4 regions of the Caldifermentibacillus hisashii genome follow, and region 4 is predicted to be linked to each of the others. Evidence: predicted binding sites of a transcription regulator. Region 4 holds the regulator's gene; each other region holds the start of a gene.
What was found. Region 4 encodes Rex, which represses fermentation and respiration genes when NADH is low (regulators of the CRP and FNR family bind a similar motif). Its sites were predicted from a motif close to TTGTGAAATATTTCACAA; they were not measured.

Region 1 (5,905 bases), 1.2 Mb from region 4:
CGATAATGGCGACCCACTCACCTTTTTGGACGGAAAAGTTAATGGAAGATAAGGTTTCAGTCGAACTACGTAAATCATAACGAAAAGATACATCTTTTACTTCAATGATTGGGTTTGTTGAATCAAGTACCATAAGCAGCCACCCCTTATATGAAAACAGCTAAACAAAGGATTGCGGAAATGACCCCGTTAATAATGACCAAATTTTTTACGGAAATGACAAACGTCTCGGATTTTATTTGTTTCTTATTAAATAATTTCACGTGTTTATAGACAGGGATACTTGCTAAAAGGGCAAGCAACATAATTTTTGGCAATAAATGTAACGCAACAGCTGCCAAAATTGCAAAAAAGGCAATGAGATATAAAGCATTAAATAACCAGATGGCGTATTTTTTCCCAATGTAATAGGGGAGGGTAAACCGATTATTTTTAATATCCTCCTCCAGATCACAAATGTTGTTGGCCAACATGATATTGGCAATGGTGGCTACACATGGAATAGAAACAAGAACAATTTCTAATATTAGCAGAAGATCGGCTCGGAAACTAATCATTCTGCCTTTCCAAACAAGATTGGCGATATTTTGATCAAAAGCATTTACATAGACAGTAAGAAACAGAATTCCAAATCCCATTGTTACCCCGGAAAAAATTTCTCCAAGAGGCATTCGTGAAATAGGAATCGGACCAAACGTATATAAAATACCGATCGCAAAACAAACCATGCCGATAACTAATACGAGAATATCCGTTTTAAAAACAAGCCAAATGCCGAGACAGGTTGCTGTTGTCAATAAGCAAAGTATTGTAGTTACGACAAGCCATTCCGGAATATTCTCTTGACCGATAATATTCTTTTGTTTTCTGTATTGTTCATTTGTTGCTTTTCTGTAATCCATATAATTATTTATTGCTGTTGTTGTCAAATCAAATAAAAACATGGAAAAAAAGAAAATCAATGTATTGATCGGTCTAAATGTACCATAACGATAAAAAACGAATAACGATCCTACTAAAAAAGGGAAAAGGCTGGCCAATTTTGTTTGAATTTCAACTAGTTTTAAAAATGCACGTAAAGACATTATAAACGCCCCTTCACGGATCAAAGGATTTTGAGTTTGTTTTAGCTAATAGGAAAGTATAAATTTTTCAATTTCTACTTTCCTAACGTATAAGTGCTCTTGCGGCTCTGCTCTCACCTAAAGGCTCGGCAATCGCCGAGTTTTCTTTATTTTTCAGTTCTGTCCCACCATAACGGCGAGCCAAGACTCCACCTCAAGATTTTGAGATTACAAAGAAGATAGGTGGGATGCTTGCCGCACACGATTGGATCAACGAACGATTAGCGGGGATGAAAAAATCCCACTTATGGATGTTTCACTGTGAATTCTTTATTAGTAAGCTTAAATTTATTTTTAAGTTTGCTTGTCAAATATACATCTTTATTATGTGTAATGAAAATAGCATCTACACCGATTTTCTCGGCATAGGCAAGTCCATCTTTTACTCCTTTTGAAAAGAGGAGAGTCGAGAGTGCGTCACCGTCCGTTGATTCATCTGTAATCACAGATACACCGGCAATATCATTTTTGAAAGGATACCCGTCTTGCGGATTTAATAAATGATGGTAAATTTCACCATTAACTTCTAAATACCGTTCATAAATGCCGGATGTAACAATTGATTTATTCGCTTCTTGAATGCTCCCGATAATTTGACCACGAGGAGAGAAGGGATCTTGAATGCCGACGGTCCATTTGTTTCCACTGGCATTTTTTCCTAATACATAAACATTCCCACCTAAATCAATGATGGCGGAAGTAACACCATGGTCTACCAACACATCACGGACTTTATCGGTAATAAATCCTTTTGCAATGCCGCCTAAATCAATTTCCATTCCTTTATTTTGTAAATAGACAGTTTGCTTGTCGTCATTTAATTCAACGAAACGATAATCAATCAGTGGAAGGACGTTATTAATTTCTTCTTGTGTTGGTTTTCTTGCATCAGGAAAACCAATATGCCAAAGAGAACTGAGGGGACCAATTGTAATATCAAAAGAACCATTCGCACGATCACTATAAGTTTTTCCGGCTGTAATTAACGTAAAAATATCCTCCGATACTTCAACAGGGCTTATTCCGGCATTTTGATTGATTTTATCAACTTCAGATTTTGCTTCCCCATCATTGACAGTAATTTCATCAGCTAATTTTTGAATCTTTTTAAATACCGGATCCAGCACATCTTCTTTATTTTTATCATAAATTTTTACAGTAACAACTGTCCCCATTAAAAATTCAGTTCGGCTTGCCGGGTTGGTCGTCGTCTGTGAATGGTTTTCATCAGCAGTTTCATTTTTTGATTGACCGCAGCCGGTGAACAAAAAGGTAAATAAAATCAATAGGATAAGTCCGGTTTTTTTCAAATAATTCATCCCCTTCCTGGAACGTTTGTACTGAAAAAAAGACTTTAGAGAAGTCTCTAAAGTCTTTTAACTTGTCTATGGAAGTTGATACGTAATACTTATTATTCTTCCTCAAAAACAAAATTATCAACTTCAATAGGAGTAGTATCTCCTTTTTGTGCAGCATTTATTAATTGAGCAGCATACATTTTAAATGCATGACTGGAATGTGTTGCCCCACTAACAACTTCAACATCAGCAGCACTTTGCTTATCAATTAACGATTGACTTAATGCCGGAATGTATTCTTGTGGACCTGTACCTGATTTTTCAGTCATTGTTTTTTCATAATCTTCATCTTCGGTTTTTAATTTTCCATCTTTATTTAAGAAGTTATAATCAACTGCAGTAATTTTTCCACCGGATACGGTCATTTTAATGTATGTTTTCCAACCGGTTGAACCAAGATTTTTTTCAGAAAGGCTATATTCACCATCTTTTAAAGTTCCTTGGGCATCAATTTCAATCGGCGTTGTGTCACCTTTTTGAGCTGCTTGAATTAATTGTTGTGCATAGTTAATAAAGTTTTCCGATGAATGGGTAGCACCGCTGACAACTTCTACTTGAGCAGCATCTTGTGTACTTACTAATTGTTTATTCAGTTCAGGTATATACTCAGCAGGACCGACACCGGATTTCGCTTTCATTGCTTCTTCATATTCTTTGTCTTCCGATTTCAACTTGCCGTCTTTGTTCACGTAATTATATTTAGATTCGGTAATTTTGCCGTCTTTCACCGTAATCTCAAAAGTCGTTTTCCATCCTTTATCATCAAAATCTTTTTCTGTTAACGTGTATGTCCCGTCTTGTAATGGACTCCCGGCAATTATTTTTTTAGCAACTTTCTCCGTTTTAGCAGCATGGTTGCTTTCACTACCGTTATCTTTAGTTTTTGTACTACTTTCATTAGATCCGCAAGCTGCTAATAGTAATGAAAGTGAAAGAGTGGCTGCAAATATAATTTTGTTGAATTTCATGGACTCTCACCTTTTCTATATTGTATTATTTGTGAATGAAATCACAATTACCGAGTTTTATATTAGCATGACGATAACCAGATGTCTATGACAAATTTGTTAATAATATCACATTTTAATAACGTGGAGATTATGAAAATATAGTGAACAAACTAGACAGATACCATGAAGACATGTAAAATAACAAACTGTGTTCACTTTTTCACAATTTATTTAACTTGATAGATATTTAAATGAAGACATATGGAGGAATCGTAATGGATAATAAGAACATTGTGATTATTGGTGCAGGTTATGCCGGTGTTCATGCGGCAAAAAAACTTGCTAAAAAATATAAAAAAGACGATAGGGTAACCATTACGTTAATCGATCGTCATTCTTACCATACCATGATGACAGAATTGCATGAAGTTGCTGCTCACCGCGTTGAACCGAATGCAATTCAATATGATCTGCGAAAATTATTTAACCGGACAAAAGTAAAACTTGTCACAGATAATGTCACAAAAGTTGACCATGAGAAAAAAATTGTAACAACAGAGCACGGTTCATTCCCATATGATTATTTAATTTTAGGAATGGGTGGAGAGCCAAATGATTTTGGAACTCCGGGTGTAAAAGAACACGGCTTTACCCTTTGGTCTTGGGAAGATGCTGTAAAACTTCGTGAACATATTGAAAAAACGGTTCATCAAGCAGCCATGGAACATAATGATGAAAAACGCCGCACAATGTTAACTTTTGCTGTTTGCGGATCAGGTTTTACCGGTGTAGAAATGGTTGGCGAACTGTTAGAATGGAAAGAACGTCTGGCAAAAGATAATAAGTTAGATCCGGAAGATATTACATTATATCTGGTCGAAGCAGCTCCAACCATTTTGAATATGCTTGACCGGAAAGATGCAGATAAAGCAGAAAAATATATGGTGAAAAAAGGGATTAAAATCTTAAAAAATTCACCCATTGTGGAAGTGAAAGCTGACCGGGTTGTTTTAAAATCCGGCGAAGAAATACCAACACATACATTGATTTGGACAGCAGGAGTCAAAGCAAACTCAGACACGAAAGATTACGGTATGTCTCAAGCTCGTGCCGGTCGACTTAAAGTCAATGAATATATGGAAGCGGAAGACCTAAAAAATGTATACGTTGTTGGGGACTTGGCCTATTTTGAAGAAGCGGAAGGCAAACCAACTCCTCAAATTGTTGAAGCAGCCGAACAAACAGCAATGACGGCAGCGAAAAGTATTATTGCTGAAATTAGCGGCGGTGAAAAACAACCGTATCAAGGGAAGTACCACGGTTTTATGGTATCCATTGGGGCGAGATACGGTGTTGCAAACTTAAGTGGACTCCGTTTAAGCGGCTGGTTAGCTATTTTAATGAAACATTTAGTGAACTTATATTATTTCTTTGGAATCAGAAGCGGTTATTATATGTTCCAATATATTATGCATGAATTTTTCCATATTAAGGATAAACGCAATATTTTCCGTAATTTCACCAACCGTTATGGAAATGTTTTATGGAGCTTTCCATTACGTTTATTTGTTGGAGGTTTTTGGTTAGTTGAAGCCGGTGCAAAAATTTGGGGAGAATCCACTTGGAAGGAAGCCATTTCCAGTTGGTCAAAAGTTCCTACCTTATTTGACGGACTAGGTGAAGATTCTTGGTTAGTCGGGTCTACAGTAAGAATGCCATTTGATTGGTTGCAAACAACAACAAGTGGTGCAAGTGAATCCGCTAGTGCAACTGCAACAGAATGGGCGACTCCAATACTAAGTCATATGCCGGGCTGGTTTGAATGGATTATGCAAATCATGTTACCGAATGCAGATATGGCAGTATTTATGCAAAAAATGATGGTATTTATTGAATTAGGTATTGGTCTTGCTATCTTAGGCGGATTATTTACATGGCTTGCCAGTGCAGCCAGTGCCGGTTTCTTAGTTGTCTTTACCCTTTCTGCAATGCTTGGTTGGGATAAAGTTTGGGCACTTCCGGCTTCTATTGCTTTAATGAACGGATCCGGACGAACACTTGGTCTCGACTATTGGGTTGTTCCATTCCTGCAAGCAAAATTAGGCCGTGCATGGTATGGTAAAGAAAGGGCAATATATAAAGACAAGTAAATTATTTTTGATTGATGAGAATTTGGAATTAAATGTTTGGAGGAATAGAGATGAAATCTTACTACAAAATGATTAAACCTTGGGATATCATCGTAGTATTCTCTTTAGTCCTTCTTTCATTTATTCCTTTTTTTATTTTCAGTTTTGTTCAAGCCCAAAAGACAGAAGGTACATCAGTCAATACAGCAGTCATTTCTGTTGATGGGAAGGAAATTAGACGGATTGTCCTTACTGATAATACATCAACAGAAACATTCGATGTCCATAGTTCAGATGGTGGATATAATACCATTGAAGTTACGAATAATAAAATTAGAATTAAG
Region 2 (5,905 bases), 250 kb from region 4:
GGGAACAGTTTGAAGAAGATTTGTTAAAAAGGCTAAAAGAAAATCCGGATCTTTTTCAATTAACGGATATGGAAAATATGCTCATGGATGTGGAAGAGAAAAAGATTGAACGGTATATTTATGCAAAGAATAAGCAGATCGTTCAACGTTTTGTCGGCAAATACTGTATCGGAATTGTTCATGCAGAGCAATACTTGTCCGAGCTTGGTAATGCACTAAACAAAAAGAACCCGCATCTGGATATGATTGTATTGGTAAATGTAGGGACGAAAAAAGTAGGTTTCCGTACTATCCATGATGAGGTTAATGTTGCACAGTTTGCCAAAGAACTGGGCGGTGGCGGCCATCCAAAGGCATCGGGATGTGATTTGAATGAAGAAACGTTCAAACTCTTTGTCACAGATGTTTTCCATCTCGAACCAATTAAGCCGGACCCTGAGAAAAATGAAGTGAATGTAAAGGATGCGCTTCACGGTACATATTATGAAAATCGAAATGGTGAAATTAGTTTTATTAAGAAAAACAATATGGGAAAATATATATTAGTTCATCAAGGCAGGCTACAAGAGGTGCAGTTTAAAACATTTGAAGAAGCGGAAAAATATGTAAAACGAACCTATCAATCATGGCTTCAATTTGATCGTGATATGAATAAATACCATAAAAACTGACGAAATAAGGCGACTGGACAGGATCATTTCCTTTTCAATCGCCTTGTTTGCAGAATATGAAAGTATAAAAATATTGGCGAAGAATGAATTGATTAGCAACTTCCGCATTTTTCGCCACGAGATTAGCTCTTGAGGCCAAATCAAGCGGACAAAAAATAAATTTTCGAAATGCTAATTTCTATTTATTGAACTTTCAATAAACTCTTCCAATGGCAAGGGACGGCTAAAATAATATCCTTGAGCAAGAATATTCGAAAATCTATTAATAAACGCAAGATGTTCCTTTGTCTCGACTCCTTCGACAACAATATCCAAATGTAAAAGTTGCCCCATTATAATAATTGCGTTCGTTAATTTAGCTATTTTTTCATCGCTTAATACATGAAAAACATAAGATTTATCAATTTTTAATGTATCTACGGAAATATGCTTTAAATACCCAATCGAAGAAAACCCTTTTCCAAAATCGTCAATCGCAATGCGAAATTGTTTATTTTTCAATTCTCCAATCGTCTTAATTAAGTCGCTATCTTCTTGTAAAGTCACCGTTTCAGTAATTTCAAATTGAATTTGTTTCGCATTTAGTCCATATGTTTGGAGAATTTGATCAACTGTCGGTATAAAATCAGGATGTTTTAATTGTTTTAAAGAGAGATTAATGCTGACAAACAAGTTTTCAAACCCTCTTTTGTTTAATTCGGCCAGATCCTGACATGCTATCTGTACAATATACGTGCCAATCGGAATAATCAATCCGTTACTTTCTGCGACGTCGATGAATTCCTGGGGCGAAATTGCACCTTCCTTAGGGTGGTACCAACGGGCAAGAGCCTCTAAGCCAGTAATTACCTTTGTTTTTGGATTTACGATTGGTTGATAGTGAACGGTAATCTCATTATTAAATAAGGCATTGTTGAGATGATGTTCGATCCAGTTTTTGCGAACCCGACGATATTCCAAGTCATCATTATAAAAAACATATTGATTTTTACCTAATCTTTTTGCTTCAGTAAGAGAGATATCGGCCATTTGAATTAATTTTTCACTATCAACTCCATCATAGGGGAATAAACAAATACCGATGCTGATGGAGAGAAAAACTTCATTATGTTCAATGGGAATAGAAGTGTGCAAATGATTGATTAAATTTTCTGCTTGTTCTTTTATTTCATCCTTATTCCCACCCATCAAAATGGCAAATTCATCACTGCTCATATGGGCAATAAATGCATGATGATAAAGACTCCTTAACTTTCTAGCTACCTCAATGAGCACGATATCACCAATTTTGTGCCCGTAAGAATCATTAATATTTTTAAAATCATCAATATCAAGTAAAATGAGCGCAAATTCACTATTAAAGTCGCTCTTGATAATTTTCTCATCTAATTTCTCCAGAAAATATAGCCGATTCGGTAAATCCGTTAATATATGATGATAAGCTTGATGCTTGATGCGGTTCAAGTATTCCTGTTGCTTTGAAATATCCTGAAACACAACAACCGACCCAACAATGGTATTGTTTTCAATTAAAGGAGTAACAACGTAAGATACCGGAAAAGTTCGTCCGCTTTTATGAATAAAAATATCTTCGTCGATCCTTATCGCTTCCTTGCTCTCCACACCTTTACAGATCGGGCATTCCGAAACATGAAGGATGTCCCCGGATTTACTGCCGTGTATAAGACTGTGGATTTCTTTTCCTAAAAGTTCATGGGACTGATAACCTAATAACCGTTCTCCTTCCCTGTTGATAAACGTCAGTTGACGATGTTGATTGATAACGAAAACGCCTTCACCAAGCGAGGCCGTAATCGTTTTTAATCGTTTTTCATTCATCTCGAGTTTTCTTCGTATATAAATAAGTTTTTCAAATGGATCTTTAACCGTTGATAAATACAGAACCCTCATGAAAAATAGAAATCCTAGAACTTTGTAAACATGTCCCAGCAAATTAAGAGAGTCATAGACGCTTTTATATAGTGTAAAAATAAGTTCACTGAGTAGTAAAAAAGTAACAGCAACAATGAAATGTAATGTAACGGTTTTCCTAAATTTTTTATAAATGATCGCTAATTTAATCATCGAAATAAATAATAGAAAACTAATCACATATTCAAGAAAATTTTTTAATGTTGTCGTTCCTTGACCTTCAATGACGAGTACCGGAAGTTTGTTCTGCAAATAAGAAAAGGTTATCAATATGACAATAATAGTAAGTAAGGTATTCAAGAAATAAACTCTCTTCTTGGCAAAAGATACGGTTTTCACTTTTGCATGTAAAATATAAACCATAAAAATTGCTTGAGTAAATCTTGCTAAAATCCAAAACCAAGTAGCATTGTTTGCTGAACTGTCAATAACCATCGATCCCGGCATGCCGTTATATGTGAGTAAATGAAATAGATCAAAAACAGCGATGAGCGTAAATCCTGAAAAATATAGTAAACGATCCTGATATTGTTTATAAGAAAAAACAATCCAAGACTGAATAGCGATACTGGCAGAGATGATAATACTGGCCAATTCAAGCACGATATGCATAAATAAGAAATCCGTGTAATTAAATAAAATTGGGTTCTCTTTCAATAAAATCAAGATAATTAAATAAAATATAATACCACCTGACAAAATGAGAAGGTTCTTTTTTTCATTTCTAATCAACTTCATCTCATAATGACCGCCTTTGAAATGGATTTTTTCTAAAGTGACAGCAAAAGTGATGTAATATTCCTAATATATAAGATACAGGAAAAATCGAAATCTGTCGAAAAAAACTATGTAAATTTATGCTTGTAGAAAGAAAGCTCCTTGTATAGTTTATAAGGATGCGCTTACACTTTAATGTATAAAAAATGTTCACAAACATTTGCCGGATTCTATTATAAAATAGTACTTAGTGAACAAATTAACAAGTTTTGTTTGTGAATAAACGTCACGAGTCACTTGACGGTTATAAAAATAAAAAGGATTGAGTATAAAATGGCGACAATATCTTTATTTGGAATCATAATTCGTTTTTTATTGGGTGGAGGTGCTGTGGTAGCTTGTACGGTTATTTCGAGGAAAGCCGGTACGAAAATCGGCGGTATATTTGCTGCTTTTCCCGCTGTATTTCTCGCTGCTCTATTAACCTTGCGACTTGATATGAAAGGAATGGATTTAATTCATCAATCAATTATTCTTTCCCAAGGTGCGCTTGTCGGAATGTTTATAAATATTATCTGTGCGATGGCAGTTGTCTATTTTAGCGATCGTCTTGGCTGGAAAAAAGGTTTGACTCATTCGCTAATCGGGTGGTTTATTGTCTCACTTGGATATGCTGTCTTTCTCGGCTAATTGAAAAAGGGGTTATCGAATAAAACCTTTCTTTTAAAAACTTTTTATCGGTATGTTAAGCAGCCGGCTGTGTAAAAGACATCAAGATTAAGGGTTTAGAACTAGAATGAAAGAGTTACTTTGGAGGGACCGGAATTGGATACAAAAGATTTACTGTACCGCTTTTTATTTGGCGGTTCAGCTGTTGTTTTAAGTTACGTAGCATCTGTTTTATTGCCCTGGAAAATTATCGGTGGTATATTCGCCGCATTTCCAGCCGTTATGATTGTTGCGGTCATGATGGTAGGGATAAAAAAAGGGTCTAAGGAGGCTGCAAAAACGGCAAATGGGTCGGTATACGGGATGATTGGCTGTTTTATTTGTGTCATTGCGGTCCTATTGATGCTAAAATGGACTGACCTTTGGCTTGTCAGTTTATTAATCGGGCTTGTGGTTTGGTTTTTTAGTTCAATTTTCCTTGTTCATTTGCGGGAAAATGGAGTTAGAAAATAGTTTGAAGTTGATCATCAGGTGAAAAGGACAAACAAAGGCAACCCTTTCATAATAGAAAATAAGGGTTTGCCTCTACTTAAAAGGGATCGACATAGATACTTTTAACCGAAGCAACCCGCTACCATTCGTTATCATTTGTTATCGTCTTCGTTTTCACGATAATGGTATTTCTAGTTTTTTTCGCTTCATACAATGCTTCATCGACCCTCCGATAAATATCATTGAACTGGTCATTTATTTCCCAAACTGTTACCCCGATACTAACGGTGATGTTTATGCATTGCTCATTAATAAGAATTGAATAATCCTCCATTTTCTGATGAATTCGTTTCGCGAGTTGTACCCCTGCTTGTAAATAAGAATTTGGTAAAATAATAATAAATTCTTCTCCGCCAAATCTGCCGAGTATATCGGTGGTTCGAACGGAACTAAGGAATATCTGGGCTGCCTTTTGAATAACAATATCACCTACATCATGCCCATATCGGTCATTTACGGATTTGAAATGATCGATATCAATGAGTAAAATGGAGAATGGTTTATGTTCATTATTTGCTTCTTTAATCAGTGAGTGTAGGAGACTGTCAATATATCTCCTGTTGTACAACCCTGTCAAAAAGTCAGTACGAGCTTCTATTGAACGAATCTCATTAATTTTTTCCAATTCTTTAATGGTCTTTTCCAATTTTTTGTTTTTTTCTTCCAATTCCTGTTTTGCATTCGTCAACAAAACATTTAATTGACGGTTTTCTTTAAGCAAGATAAATAAACGAATAAACAGGAGGAAAAAGCTAAAAATTAATCCGATAAATAACTCATCAATTCCCCTATTATAAATTCCGTATATAATAATTAACAGAACGATACTAACTAAAGGAAGGAAATGGGATTGTGTCAAATCCTTTTTTCTGCTATTCATTCTCTCTGGTAACTGATCATTATCTGCATATAAAGTTGCCATACTTATATAAAACATCCCCATCGTATATAAGGGATTAAGATAAATTAATAAATCTTCTAAATTATAAAACAAAAAGAACAGATAAATACAAGTGCTGATCAACATCGTTACGGTGCTTAAAGCAAATATGTTTAATGATTTTTTTGAAACGATCGCTTGTTTTACGAAAAAGCGTGCATGAATGATACCAAATAATATAAGCAGTTCCAAAAGCGGATAAGATAGTAAAATGGTAATCTCGGGAATCGTTGCGTTAAGGTGAGTGAAAAATGGCCCCACCAATAAATACCAACTAAATGAGGAAATGACCATAACGATAATTAGAATATCAACGATCGTAATCGCCATCCTCGTTTTTCGTAAATCATGGGAGACAAGAAATATAAACGCAGCCAAATAAAAGAGCGGTTTCAGGGAAAATATGATATTGGTTAAATTAGGT
Region 3 (5,905 bases), 800 kb from region 4:
AATAAAAATATTACAGTTGTAACGAATGGTGTACAGCATGCTTCATTATTGGTAGACCAGCAACTGCGTGTTTACCTTCTTGGTGGAGTGGTCAAAAACACAACGAAAGCGATTGTTGGTGTAAACAGTGTTAGTGAATTGAAAAAATATCGATTTACGAAAGCTTTTCTCGGCATTAATGGTATTGATGAAGAGTATGGCTGTACGACACCCGATCCTGAGGAAGCCTTATTAAAATATACTGCTATACAGCAATCCTCAAATTCATATGTGCTTAGTGATCATTCAAAATGGGGAAAGGTAAATTTTGCGAAGGTGTGTGATTTAGATGAAGTGACGATTATAACAGATCAGATTAAACATTTAAAAAATCATAACATTTTTGAAAACGCTACGATATTGGAGGCAACATCATGATTTATACATTAACAATGAACCCGTCAATAGACTATATCGTACATGTCAAAAACGTTCAACTTGGCGAACTAAACCGAATGGAGGCGGATTTTAAATTCCCGGGAGGAAAGGGAATAAACGTATCCAGGATTTTGCATGAATTAATGACAGAAACGATCGCCCTTGGTTTTATTGGTGGTTTTACCGGTGATTTTATTGAAAATTGGTTAAAAAATGAAGGAGTAAATACTGATTTTACACGCGTTGTCGGAGATACAAGAATCAACATAAAATTAAAATCGGATGTTGAAACCGAAATCAACGGAATTGGTCCAAAAATATCCGCTGAAGAAGCAAATGCTTTATTAAATAAGCTTAGTCAAATTTCGAATGAAGATATAGTCGTATTGTCCGGAAGTAAACCGCCTTCTTTATCTGAAGATTTTTATCACAAAGTGGCAAAACGAACCAGAGAGAAAGGTGCAGAATTTGTCATCGATACAACAAGTAATGAATTGAAGACGATTTTGCCTTTCCGTCCATTACTAGTAAAACCGAATTTAGAAGAATTGGAAGCCATTTTTGATATTAAAATGAATGGTCTGGATGATGTAATAACATACGGAAAAAAATTACTTGAATTAGGTGCCCAAAACGTCATTGTTTCAATGGGTGGCAACGGAGCATTGTTATTCACCGATGAAGATGTATACCAAGGAATCAATCCAAAAGGAACCGTGAAAAATTCGGTAGGAGCGGGTGATTCTTTAATAGCCGGTTTCATTAGCCGCTACGTCGAAACAAAAGACGTTGTTTCCGCTTTTCAATTAGGTATTGCCTCAGGTAGTGCAACCGCTTTCTCAAGTGATTTGGCAAAAAGAAACGAGATTTTATCCTTAGTAAAAAAAGTTGGAATTAAACGTCTTGATTCAACAAACCCATATTAAGATGAGGTGAATAGTAATGAAAGTAACCGAATTATTAAGAAAAGATATTATGCTTATGGATTTGCAATCAACTACCAAAAATGAGGTTATTGATGAAATGATTGCAAGTCTTGAAAAACATCATGTCATAAATAACGCTGACCAATTTAAGGAAGCAATTTTAAAAAGGGAAGAACAAGCTACAACAGGCCTTGGTAACGGGATTGCTATGCCTCATGCCAAAACGGCAGCCGTAAATGAAGCAACCGTCCTGTTTGCCAAAAGTAACAAAGGAGTCGATTATGAATCATTGGATGGGGAACCGACATACCTATTCTTTATGATTGCTGTTCCGGATGGTCTATATGATACACATCTGCAAGCATTAGCAGCTCTTTCCCGCTCATTACTGGATGAAAAATTTATTGAAGGATTAAAGTCTGCAAAAACGCCGGATGAAGTCGTTAATATCTTCCGAAAGAGAGAAGAAGAAAGTGAAGAAAAGGAAGTAAACGTACAAGCGGATACAAGTGAAAAACCGTTTATTGTGGCTGTAACGGCTTGTCCGACGGGAATTGCTCACACTTACATGGCGGAAGAGGCGTTAAAGAAAAAAGCAGCTGAAATGAATGTGGACATTCGTGTCGAGACAAATGGTTCGGAAGGTGTAAAAAATCGTTTAACAGATGATGAAATTCGGCGAGCAAAAGGAGTTATTGTTGCCGCCGATAAAAAAGTTGAAATGTCCCGTTTTAATGGTAAACCGCTTTTAGAGAGACCGGTAAGTGAAGGTATTAACAAACCGGAAGAGTTAATCTCAAAAGTAATCAAAGGTGATGCCCCGACCTTCCATGCTGAAAATGATGATAGACAAAAAGAAGAACCGTCCAATACTTCTGTATGGGGAAAAATTTACAAAGACTTAATGAATGGCGTTTCCCATATGCTTCCTTTCGTTGTCGGTGGCGGGATTTTGATGGCCATTTCCTTCCTGTTTGAAAGTACATTAGGTGATGATAGTGTAACGTTTAAGTTTTTAAATACGATTGGCGGAAATGCCTTCAACTTCTTGATTCCAATTTTAGCCGGATATATTGCGATGAGTATCGGTGATCGTCCGGGATTAATGCCCGGTATGGTCGGCGGTTTGATGGCAGTGAACAGCAATGCCGGATTCTTGGGCGGTTTGGCAGCAGGTTTCTTGGCAGGATATATTGTTGTATTCTTGAAAAAACTATTCCGCGGTATGCCAAGATCATTGGAAGGGTTAAAACCAATACTACTATATCCGATATTGAGCTTGTTCATTGTCGGTACGCTGATGTATTTCATTATTGGCCCGATTTTCTCAAGTATTAATACGGCGGTTGTCGACTTCTTAAGTGATATGGGAACAGCCAATGCGGTATTATTAGGTGCCTTACTTGGCGGAATGATGTCAATTGATATGGGTGGACCATTCAACAAAGCGGCATATACTTTCTCGATCGGTGTATTTACCGATACCGGCGACGGAAGTTTTATGGCTGCAGTTATGGCCGGCGGGATGATTCCACCACTTGCAATAGCCTTGGCAACTACCTTCTTTAAGAATAAATTTACGGATGAGGAAAGACGTTCCGGTTTGTCTAATTATTTACTCGGAATATCCTTTATTACTGAAGGGGCAATTCCGTTTGCGGCTTCTGATCCGTTACGTATTATCGGTTCATCCATTGTTGGTTCTGCGATTGCCGGCGGGCTAACTCAGCTTTGGAATACGGCTATTCCGGCACCACATGGAGGAATTTTCGTCATTGCCCTTGCTGAAAGACCATTTATGTTCTTGATAGCCTTACTTATTGGTACAGTCATCACCGGTTTACTCATTGGCTGTTGGCGAAAACCGGTAAAACAATAGGATATATAATGATGCTATTTTCGGCTCCTTAGGCACTTGTCTAAGGGGCCTTTTTTTACGTCAACTATTCACGTATAAAATGAAAATTTTAACAACATAATGATGGATAAGTAAAAATTATTTTGTTGGTAAAAATATGAAAAGGAGAATGATTATGTCAGGTCTAGGTTTGAAACATGCAGATAGTCATTCAGCAATTCATGAAGCAGCATTGGAGGAGGCAAAGGAGCTAAACAACATTCTAGCTAGATTAGTAAAAGCGGGACAAACTGAAAAGGCATTGCAGACAGCCTATATTGCAGTAGAACATTGGGAAACTCGTACACTCAGACATGCTCAGGCAGAAGAGGAAGGATTATATAAAGAATTAGCAGAGGAACATCCTGAATTGAAGGCTGCAATCACAGCTTTAGTTCGCGACCATAATACAATGCGGTACTTGGTCAAACAAATTAAGCAAACACTTGAAACAGATGGATTTACTGAAGAAGTATTGCAACAATTCCATGCATTAGTTCATGTTGATGCTTACCATAATTTTGAGGAAGAAAAAATATTGCCTCACCATTAAATTCGGAGTTGAGAATATGTCAAACGGAGAGCAACCTATATTTCTTTACAAAGTATCCCCTAAACTATATCGATATATCATTACAGAATTAGAAACTAATTTCCATATTCAACCCTATGATGTTCAATTGGAAGCGATTAATAAAGATGAAGGCATAAAATTAATTGTCCGGTTTGGAGAAAATTTCAACCACAGCTCTGAACAATTTTTTTCTAATGAGCAATTAGAAAATGAAAAACTTGCACTGAAAGAATTTATCGCTAAAACGGGAGGACAATGTATTCAAGTTTTGAAAGATGATTATTTTAATAAGATGACGCCATGATTCTGCCTTAAGGAGGTTATAAATTGTTTATATTTGAACAGGAAGCAGATTTCGTTCAAGATCGTGAAGACCTTTTGTATGTATTACAACTTCGGTTTGGTGAAATTGCTCCGGGAATCATCGAAGCAATCTATCAAATCAGTGATTTACATACTTTGGAGCGACTTATTTTAATCGCTGCTAATGCCCCAACTTTTAAAATATTTCTGGAAGAGTTGGAAACAGGAAATGAAAGCTTTCGGATTGTTGGAAATCGTTTTAATCCGATTGACCCAGCTATGGAAGGGGGAAATCATTATGGTAAAGCGTAAAAATAAATTATTAGATTCTCTTAAATATATAAAACGTGGCAAGATCATAAATGACGGGTGGACTGAAGAAAGCCCGCGTCCACGGGATACGGAAGAAATTTACCGACGTCGTTGGCAGCATGATAAAATCGTCCGTTCGACCCACGGTGTCAATTGTACCGGTTCATGCAGTTGGAAAATATATGTAAAAGACGGAATTATCACTTCTGAAACACAACAAACGGATTATCCTTCAACGGGAGACGATTATCCGGAATATGAGCCAAGAGGTTGTCCGCGGGGCGCAACCTTTTCCTGGTATACGTACAGTCCGGCCAGGGTGAAATATCCATACATTCGTTCCGATCTATATGAATTATGGAAGGCGGAAAGATCTGTCGAGGAAAACCCGATTCAAGCTTGGAAAAATATTGTCACGGACCCGGAGAAAAGAAACAAGTATGTGAAAGCTCGCGGAAAAGGCGGCTTCGTACGAGCAAACTGGCAAGAACTTTGTGAACTGATTGCAAGCTCAGTTATTTATACGATAAAAAAATACGGACCCGATCGAGTAGCCGGTTTTAGTCCAATTCCGGCCATGTCAATGGTAAGTTATGCGGGTGGTGCTCGCTTTCTGTCATTAATCGGTGGTACAATATTAAGTTTCTATGATTGGTATGCCGATCTTCCCCCTGCGTCGCCACAAGTTTGGGGAGAGCAGACCGATGTCCCGGAAAGTGCGGATTGGTATAATGCTAAATATTTTATTATTTGGGGAACAAATTTACCACAAACAAGAACACCTGATGCCCATTTTATGGTGGAAGCAAGGTATAACGGGACAAAAGTGGTCGGAATCAGTCCGGATTATGCCGAATACGACAAGTTTGCCGATATTTGGCTCCCGGCCCGGGCAGGTACAGATGGAGCGTTAGCCATGGCGATGACCCATGTAATTTTAAATGAATTTTATGTCAAACAACAAGTCCCTTATTTTATAAACTACGTCAAAAAATATACCGATTTACCATTTTTAGTCACTATAAAACAAAACGGAAGCGATTATCGAACAGATACTTTTTTACGGGCAAAAGATTTGGGCGATACACAAAATTTAGCAGAATGGAAGACAGTGGTATGGGATGAAAATACGAATAAACCGGAAATCCCTAACGGAAGTATCGGTTTTCGTTGGGATGGAGACAGCAAATGGAATCTTGACTTGACGAAAGTGAACGGGAAGGAAATCAATCCTTTATTAAGTTTCCTTAATCAATCCGATGAGGTTATTGAAGTTACATTTCCTTATTTTGCTGAAGAAGAAGGCGGTGTCATTCGCCGCGGTGTTCCGGTTAAACATGTAAAAGATGCGGATGGGCACATTTTAAAAGTGACGACAGTTTTTGATTTAATGATGGCCCATGTTGGTGTTAATAGAAGTCTTTCGGGTGAATATCCTGAAGATTATCATGACCCTCTTCCATATACACCAGCATG
Region 4 (5,905 bases):
TTCAATGCGAAGTTTCCGTTCTTTTAATTCTGTTTCTGTAGCAGCACCAACTTTGATGACTGCAACCCCGCCGGCAAGTTTAGCCAAACGTTCTTGTAATTTTTCTTTATCGAATTCAGAAGTCGTTTCTTCTAATTGTGCTTTAATTTGATTTACACGAGCACTAATTTTGCTGGATTCGCCGGCACCTTCAACGATTGTTGTGTTATCTTTTGTTATAACAACTTTACCGGCACGACCTAATTGAGCAACGGAAGCAGATTTTAATTCAAGACCTAGGTCTTCTGTGATAACTTCACCACCGGTTAAAATTGCAATGTCTTCAAGCATAGCTTTACGACGGTCACCAAATCCAGGTGCTTTTACTGCTGCAACATTGAATGTACCGCGAAGTTTGTTTACAACAAGAGTTGCAAGAGCTTCCCCTTCAACATCTTCAGCAATAATCAATAATGGCTTCGATTGTTGCAATACTTGTTCCAATAATGGAAGGATTTCTTGAATATTAGAGATTTTCTTATCTGTGATTAAAATATATGGATTTTCCAAAACAGCTTCCATTTTATCTTGGTCTGTTACCATATATGCAGAAACATAACCACGGTCAAATTGCATACCTTCGACAACATCTAGTTCAGTATTGAAACCTTTTGATTCTTCAATGGTAATAACACCGTCTTTACCAACGCGTTCCATTGCTTCTGCGATTAATTGACCTACTTCTTCATCACTTGCAGAAATGGTTCCAACTTGCGCGATTGCTTCTTTGCTTTCTACAGGTTTAGAAATTCCTTTTAATTCTTCAACGGCCACTGCTACTGCTTTTTCAATCCCTTTACGGATGCCCATTGGATTTGCACCGGCAGTAACGTTTTTCAATCCTTCACGAATGATTGCTTGGGCAAGAACCGTTGCAGTTGTCGTACCATCTCCGGCAACATCATTTGTTTTGCTGGCAACTTCTGCAACAAGTTTCGCACCCATATTTTCAAATGGATCTTCCAATTCGATTTCTTTTGCGATTGTGACACCATCATTTGTAATTAGTGGTGAACCAAATTTTTTCTCTAATACCACATTACGTCCTTTTGGTCCTAATGTAACTTTGACAGCATCTGCCAATTTATCTACACCGCGCAACATACTACGTCGAGCTTCTTCACTGAATACGATTTGTTTTGCCATTCTCGTCAAATCCTCCTATCATATTTTTATTATCAATTGTAAAATGTTATTATTCTACAACAGCTAATATGTCACTTTCACGTAAAACTAAGTATTCTTTTCCGTCATATTTGACTTCAGTACCAGCATATTTTGAGAAGATGATCCGATCGCCGACATTTACTTCAAGTGCAACCCGTTCACCGCTATCAAGAACACGGCCGGTTCCTACAGCTACAACTTTACCTTCTTGTGGTTTTTCTTTTGCAGTATCCGGCAGAACGATGCCGCTAGCTGTTTTTTCTTCAGTTTCTACAAGTTCAATAACTACGCGATCTCCAAGTGGCTTTAACACATTAAACAACCTCCTCATATATTTTCAATGTTGTTAGCACTCATTGTCCTTGAGTGCTAATTCCAATTATTATAATAATGAATTGATTTGTTTTTTGCAAGTGTCAACTATAAAATTTTAACATTTTTTTACCAAAATTATCTTGTCCTACTCAATAGGGAAATAGCTTCCTTTGCAACTTTTTGATAAAATAGCCAGTGAGGTGAATTTTTTGAAACGAGAATATAAACTGATTATCCTTACTTATGTAGCGATGCAGTTATTTTTAAACATCGGGGCATCGATTCTATACGGCATTTTCCAAAGTTTTGGTTTTGCCGGAAATAAATATTGGCTACTTTCCGTTTCTATTTGGACGGTATTTAGTTTTTTTGTAACCTTATTGATCACCCTTTATTATTTAAAAGATGAAATTACAGTGCGAAACCGGAACCTCCGCTCAATACCGTTTGTACTTGGCTGGTCTGTTTATGGTGTACTACTTGCCCTGATCGCACAAAGAATTGCTATCATGATTGAGACGCTATTAGGTGTGGATGTTGGTTCGGAAAACACAGAAAATACCCTGAATTTAATCAATGTTGCACCGATTATGATTTTCGTTACTTCGATAATTGGTCCGATTTTGGAAGAAATCATCTTTCGTAAAATTATTTTTGGATCTTTATACAAAAAAACAAATTTCTTTCTTGCAGCCTTAATCAGTTCCATTCTTTTTTCTGCCGCTCACATGGAATTTGAACATTTATTACTCTATTGTGCAATTGGATTCACATTCAGTTATTTATATGTAAAAACCGACCGAATTATCATTCCAATTTTGGCACATACATTAATGAATACTTATGTAGTAATGAGTCAATTTTTCTTGCAAATGCAGCAAATATGAACCATTCAATCAAAATTAGTATGTCACAACCAAAATACCTTATACAAATTTTTCCATAAAAAGGAAAGGACTATCTCAAAAAGGCAATACGATATGAAAATTAACAATCGTAAATAAAAATGATCATTTTCATTATGCATATGCCCTTTCTAACATAGTCCTTATCTAAATAAAACTCGGGCGTCCCGAGCTTTATTCGACCCGAAACGCGGTACTCACCGATAACAAGGGAATTACTCCGGTTTCCATTATACCTTTTAAGCAAGCTCCTTATGCCATAACCTATCCGCCACTTCCAAGTTGCTTCGTTACCGGAATTCAATATGCTTTTTAATGGATAAAATATACAATGGAAAATTTTCCTTAGTTTAAACGGCAAGCCCTTCTTCTTCCTTCATTTTTTTCCGATACGCCAGCTTCGAAATCCAAATACTAACTTCATAAAGCAATAATAATGGTAAAGTGACCATCATATGCGAGAGAACATCCGGCGGTGTAATCAGTGCCGCGATGACTAGCAAGATAAAGTACGCATATTTTCGCACCCTAGACAAAAAGTCAGGTGTAATTATTCCAAGCCTTGTTAAAAATAATATAATCACCGGCAATTGGAATAACAAACCAAAAGGCAACGTAATTTGTAACAAAAAATGGAAATATTCATTGATCCCAATGACTTGATTGATTTCCATTCGGTCCCCTAACTGTTTCATAAAGCGAACAATAAACGGAAATAATACAAAATATGAAAACGAAATACCTGATAAAAACAAAAATACCGAAACAGGTATATAGGCTAAGGTTATTTTTTTTTCCTTTTCATATAAACCCGGTGAAATAAAAGCCCATAACTGATACAAAACAAAAGGTGAAGTTATTACACAAGCAATGATAAAAGCGATTTGCATATAAATCTTTAGCGGGTCAGTTAAGCGGAAGGCGTTCAGTTCCAAACTGGCCGCTTCATCAGTTTGTTGCAAATATACGATCAACGGCTCTGCCAAAAAAAACGAACCGATCATTGCCAAAAGAAAGAAGACAACGATAAAAACCAACCGTCTCCTTAATTCAACGAAATGCTCAATTACAGTCAATTCGTTTTTCTCCATCTCTTCTCTCCCTACTTGCCTTCTTGATCTTTTCTCTTCCCATTATTTTCATCAGCAAGACCCTTTGTGGCATTTTTAAATTCCCTTAGTGTATCTCCTGCCGCACGACCGAGTTGCGGTAACTTTTTCGGACCAAAAATTAATAATGCCATGATTAATATGAGAATTAAACTACCCGGACCGATTGTCATGTTTCTCCCTCTCCCCCATCAACCTCATTCAAATTCATTCATTGTCACCCAAAAAAGATTTTACAAAAACTTTTTTCCTATCATATCGTATGAATCATAATTATTGCAATGCAAAATATTGTGTTGTTTTGAAGATAAATTTTTGTGTTACCTGCCATTTCCCTACTAAAAAAATTAATCTCCAACCACTACTTCCTCATTTGAGTAATGTTTAATTAAATAAACAAAAGATTGTAATTCAACAGCTAAATCAATATGGTGAACACGAATATTTGACGGAACAGTTAATCGAGCTGGCGTGAAATTTAAAATTCCTTTTATTCCTGTTTTTGCTAAACGATCAGTAACCAATTGGGCAACAGGAGCCGGGACGGTCAGAATAACAACCTGAATCTCTTCAGTTGACAATATTTGTTCCAGTGAATCCATTGGGTAAACAGTAATATCACCAAATTTTTGATCGACCTTTTCTTGGTTTGCATCAAAGGCACAGACAATTTTAGTATTATTGTTTTTAGTGAAATTATATTTTAGTAGAGCTGTACCTAAATTACCTACACCGATTAAGGCTACCTTTGTTATTTCATCCTGATTCAATATTTTTCTGAAAAAGGATAACAAATACTGAACATTATATCCATACCCTTTTTTACCTAATGCACCAAAATAAGAAAAATCCCTTCTAATCGTTGCCGAATCGACCTTAACCGCTTCACTTAACTCAGCAGAAGAAACTCTTTGTTTTCCTGACTGGTACAAATTTTGAATAAAACGATAATATAATGGCAATCTCTTAGCGGTGGCTTTAGGAATTATTAGCTGATCTGTTTCCATGTCAAAATCCTCCAATGCTGAAAAATTATTATTTTTCTATTATAATATCTTTTATTGCCCTATAGAAGTAATTCTTTTATAAGGCATTCAAAGCACACTGTGAACGCTTACATTGCATTGTTAACATATTCACCTACTATGATACACTATTTTTTTTCATCTGTCTTGTAGATAGTTTCATTTAATCTCCATTTGCCATTTTTCCTCCCCTTCATGTACTATTTTTATATAGACTTGTTGACATGACATTTACAGGCTCTCCTTTAAATGTCGGAAATGATGGAGCGAAAAGCGACTGGATATGTTATGGTAGAGGAAGGAATCGATTATTTAGTAATCAAAAACAGCATGTTCCCATTCACTTCACTCTGAAAATAATTAGTCAGTCATTCATTCTTTTAAAAGGCAAAACAGAGTCAAAGCTGTTATATTTCTAGGTAAAGGACCATTTTTATTGTGAAATGTTGAGGTGCAAATCATGATTTTACTACAAGTAAATCAACTAAATAAATATTACGGGGCAGATCTTGTCCTTTCGAATATTAAATTAGAAATTCATACAAGAGACCGAATTGCCCTTGTTGGTAGAAACGGATCAGGCAAATCAACCTTGCTGAAAATAATTGCCGGTGAACTTGCTTATGACTCCGGAGAAATTATTAAGCCAAAAGAAGTAACAATTGGCTTTTTAGATCAACATACCGGTCTCGTTTCAGACAGAACTATCTGGGATGAAATGCTGACTGTCTTTGAAGATTTACGTAGCATGGAAAAAAGGTTACGTAATCTTGAGCAGGAAATGGCAAAGGAAGAAACTTATACAGATGAAGGCAAATACAAGCAAATTTTGTCCGAATATGATTATTTACAGCATGAATTTAAAGAACTGGGCGGATATCAATATGAAGCAGATATTCGTTCCGTATTACACGGGCTTAATTTTTCCACTTTCAATTATCAAGAGACAAAAATATCCAATTTAAGCGGCGGACAAAAAACTCGCCTGGCTTTAGGAAAATTGCTCTTATCAAAGCCGGACATTTTAATTTTGGACGAGCCGACGAACCACCTAGATATCGATACATTGACATGGTTAGAACAATATTTGCAATCTTATGATGGAGCCATTCTTATTGTTTCCCATGATCGCTATTTTCTTGATAAGCTTGTAAACCAAGTTTATGAATGCGCTCAGACTACTTTAACAAAATATGTCGGTAACTACAGTCAATACTTAGTCCAAAAAGCAGAGAATTATGAACGTGACTTGAAAATGTATGAAAAACAACAAGATGAGATAGCAAGAATGAAAGAATTTATTGCCAAGAATCTGACCCGTGCATCAACAACAAAACGGGCACAA

Region 1: a site for Rex is predicted at 3,480-3,497, ahead of pplA (extracellular electron transfer flavoprotein PplA). Genes of this name have one in related genera too.
Region 2: a site for Rex is predicted at 3,569-3,586, ahead of NSQ14_RS03895 (DUF3147 family protein). Genes of this name have one in related genera too.
Region 3: a site for Rex is predicted at 3,300-3,317, ahead of NSQ14_RS06475 (hemerythrin domain-containing protein). Genes of this name have one in related genera too.

What each region holds. Positions count from the first base shown of each region.
Region 1 covers NZ_CP155467.1:1,764,222-1,770,126, forward strand. The annotation lists gene NSQ14_RS08375 (energy-coupling factor transporter ATPase) at 1-133, opposite strand, end outside; gene menA (1,4-dihydroxy-2-naphthoate polyprenyltransferase) at 147-1,085, opposite strand; gene NSQ14_RS08385 (FAD:protein FMN transferase) at 1,370-2,443, opposite strand; gene pplA (extracellular electron transfer flavoprotein PplA) at 2,536-3,450, opposite strand; gene NSQ14_RS08395 (FAD-dependent oxidoreductase) at 3,708-5,582, shown strand; gene NSQ14_RS08400 (NusG domain II-containing protein) at 5,633-5,905, shown strand, end outside.
Region 2 covers NZ_CP155467.1:820,049-825,953, forward strand. The annotation lists gene NSQ14_RS03885 (DHH family phosphoesterase) at 1-671, shown strand, start outside; gene NSQ14_RS03890 (bifunctional diguanylate cyclase/phosphodiesterase) at 843-3,341, opposite strand; gene NSQ14_RS03895 (DUF3147 family protein) at 3,654-4,010, shown strand; gene NSQ14_RS03900 (DUF3147 family protein) at 4,146-4,502, shown strand; gene NSQ14_RS03905 (GGDEF domain-containing protein) at 4,621-5,905, opposite strand, start outside.
Region 3 covers NZ_CP155467.1:1,368,471-1,374,375, forward strand. The annotation lists gene NSQ14_RS06460 (DeoR/GlpR family DNA-binding transcription regulator) at 1-417, shown strand, start outside; gene pfkB (1-phosphofructokinase) at 414-1,343, shown strand; gene NSQ14_RS06470 (fructose-specific PTS transporter subunit EIIC) at 1,360-3,222, shown strand; gene NSQ14_RS06475 (hemerythrin domain-containing protein) at 3,377-3,793, shown strand; gene NSQ14_RS06480 (hypothetical protein) at 3,810-4,118, shown strand; gene NSQ14_RS06485 (hypothetical protein) at 4,142-4,429, shown strand; gene NSQ14_RS06490 (nitrate reductase subunit alpha) at 4,416-5,905, shown strand, end outside.
Region 4 covers NZ_CP155467.1:569,400-575,304, reverse strand. The annotation lists gene groL (chaperonin GroEL) at 1-1,185, opposite strand, end outside; gene groES (co-chaperone GroES) at 1,235-1,519, opposite strand; gene NSQ14_RS02745 (CPBP family intramembrane glutamic endopeptidase) at 1,731-2,408, shown strand; gene tatC (twin-arginine translocase subunit TatC) at 2,777-3,517, opposite strand; gene tatA (twin-arginine translocase TatA/TatE family subunit) at 3,529-3,708, opposite strand; gene NSQ14_RS02730 (redox-sensing transcriptional repressor Rex) at 3,883-4,542, opposite strand; gene NSQ14_RS02725 (ABC-F family ATP-binding cassette domain-containing protein) at 5,021-5,905, shown strand, end outside.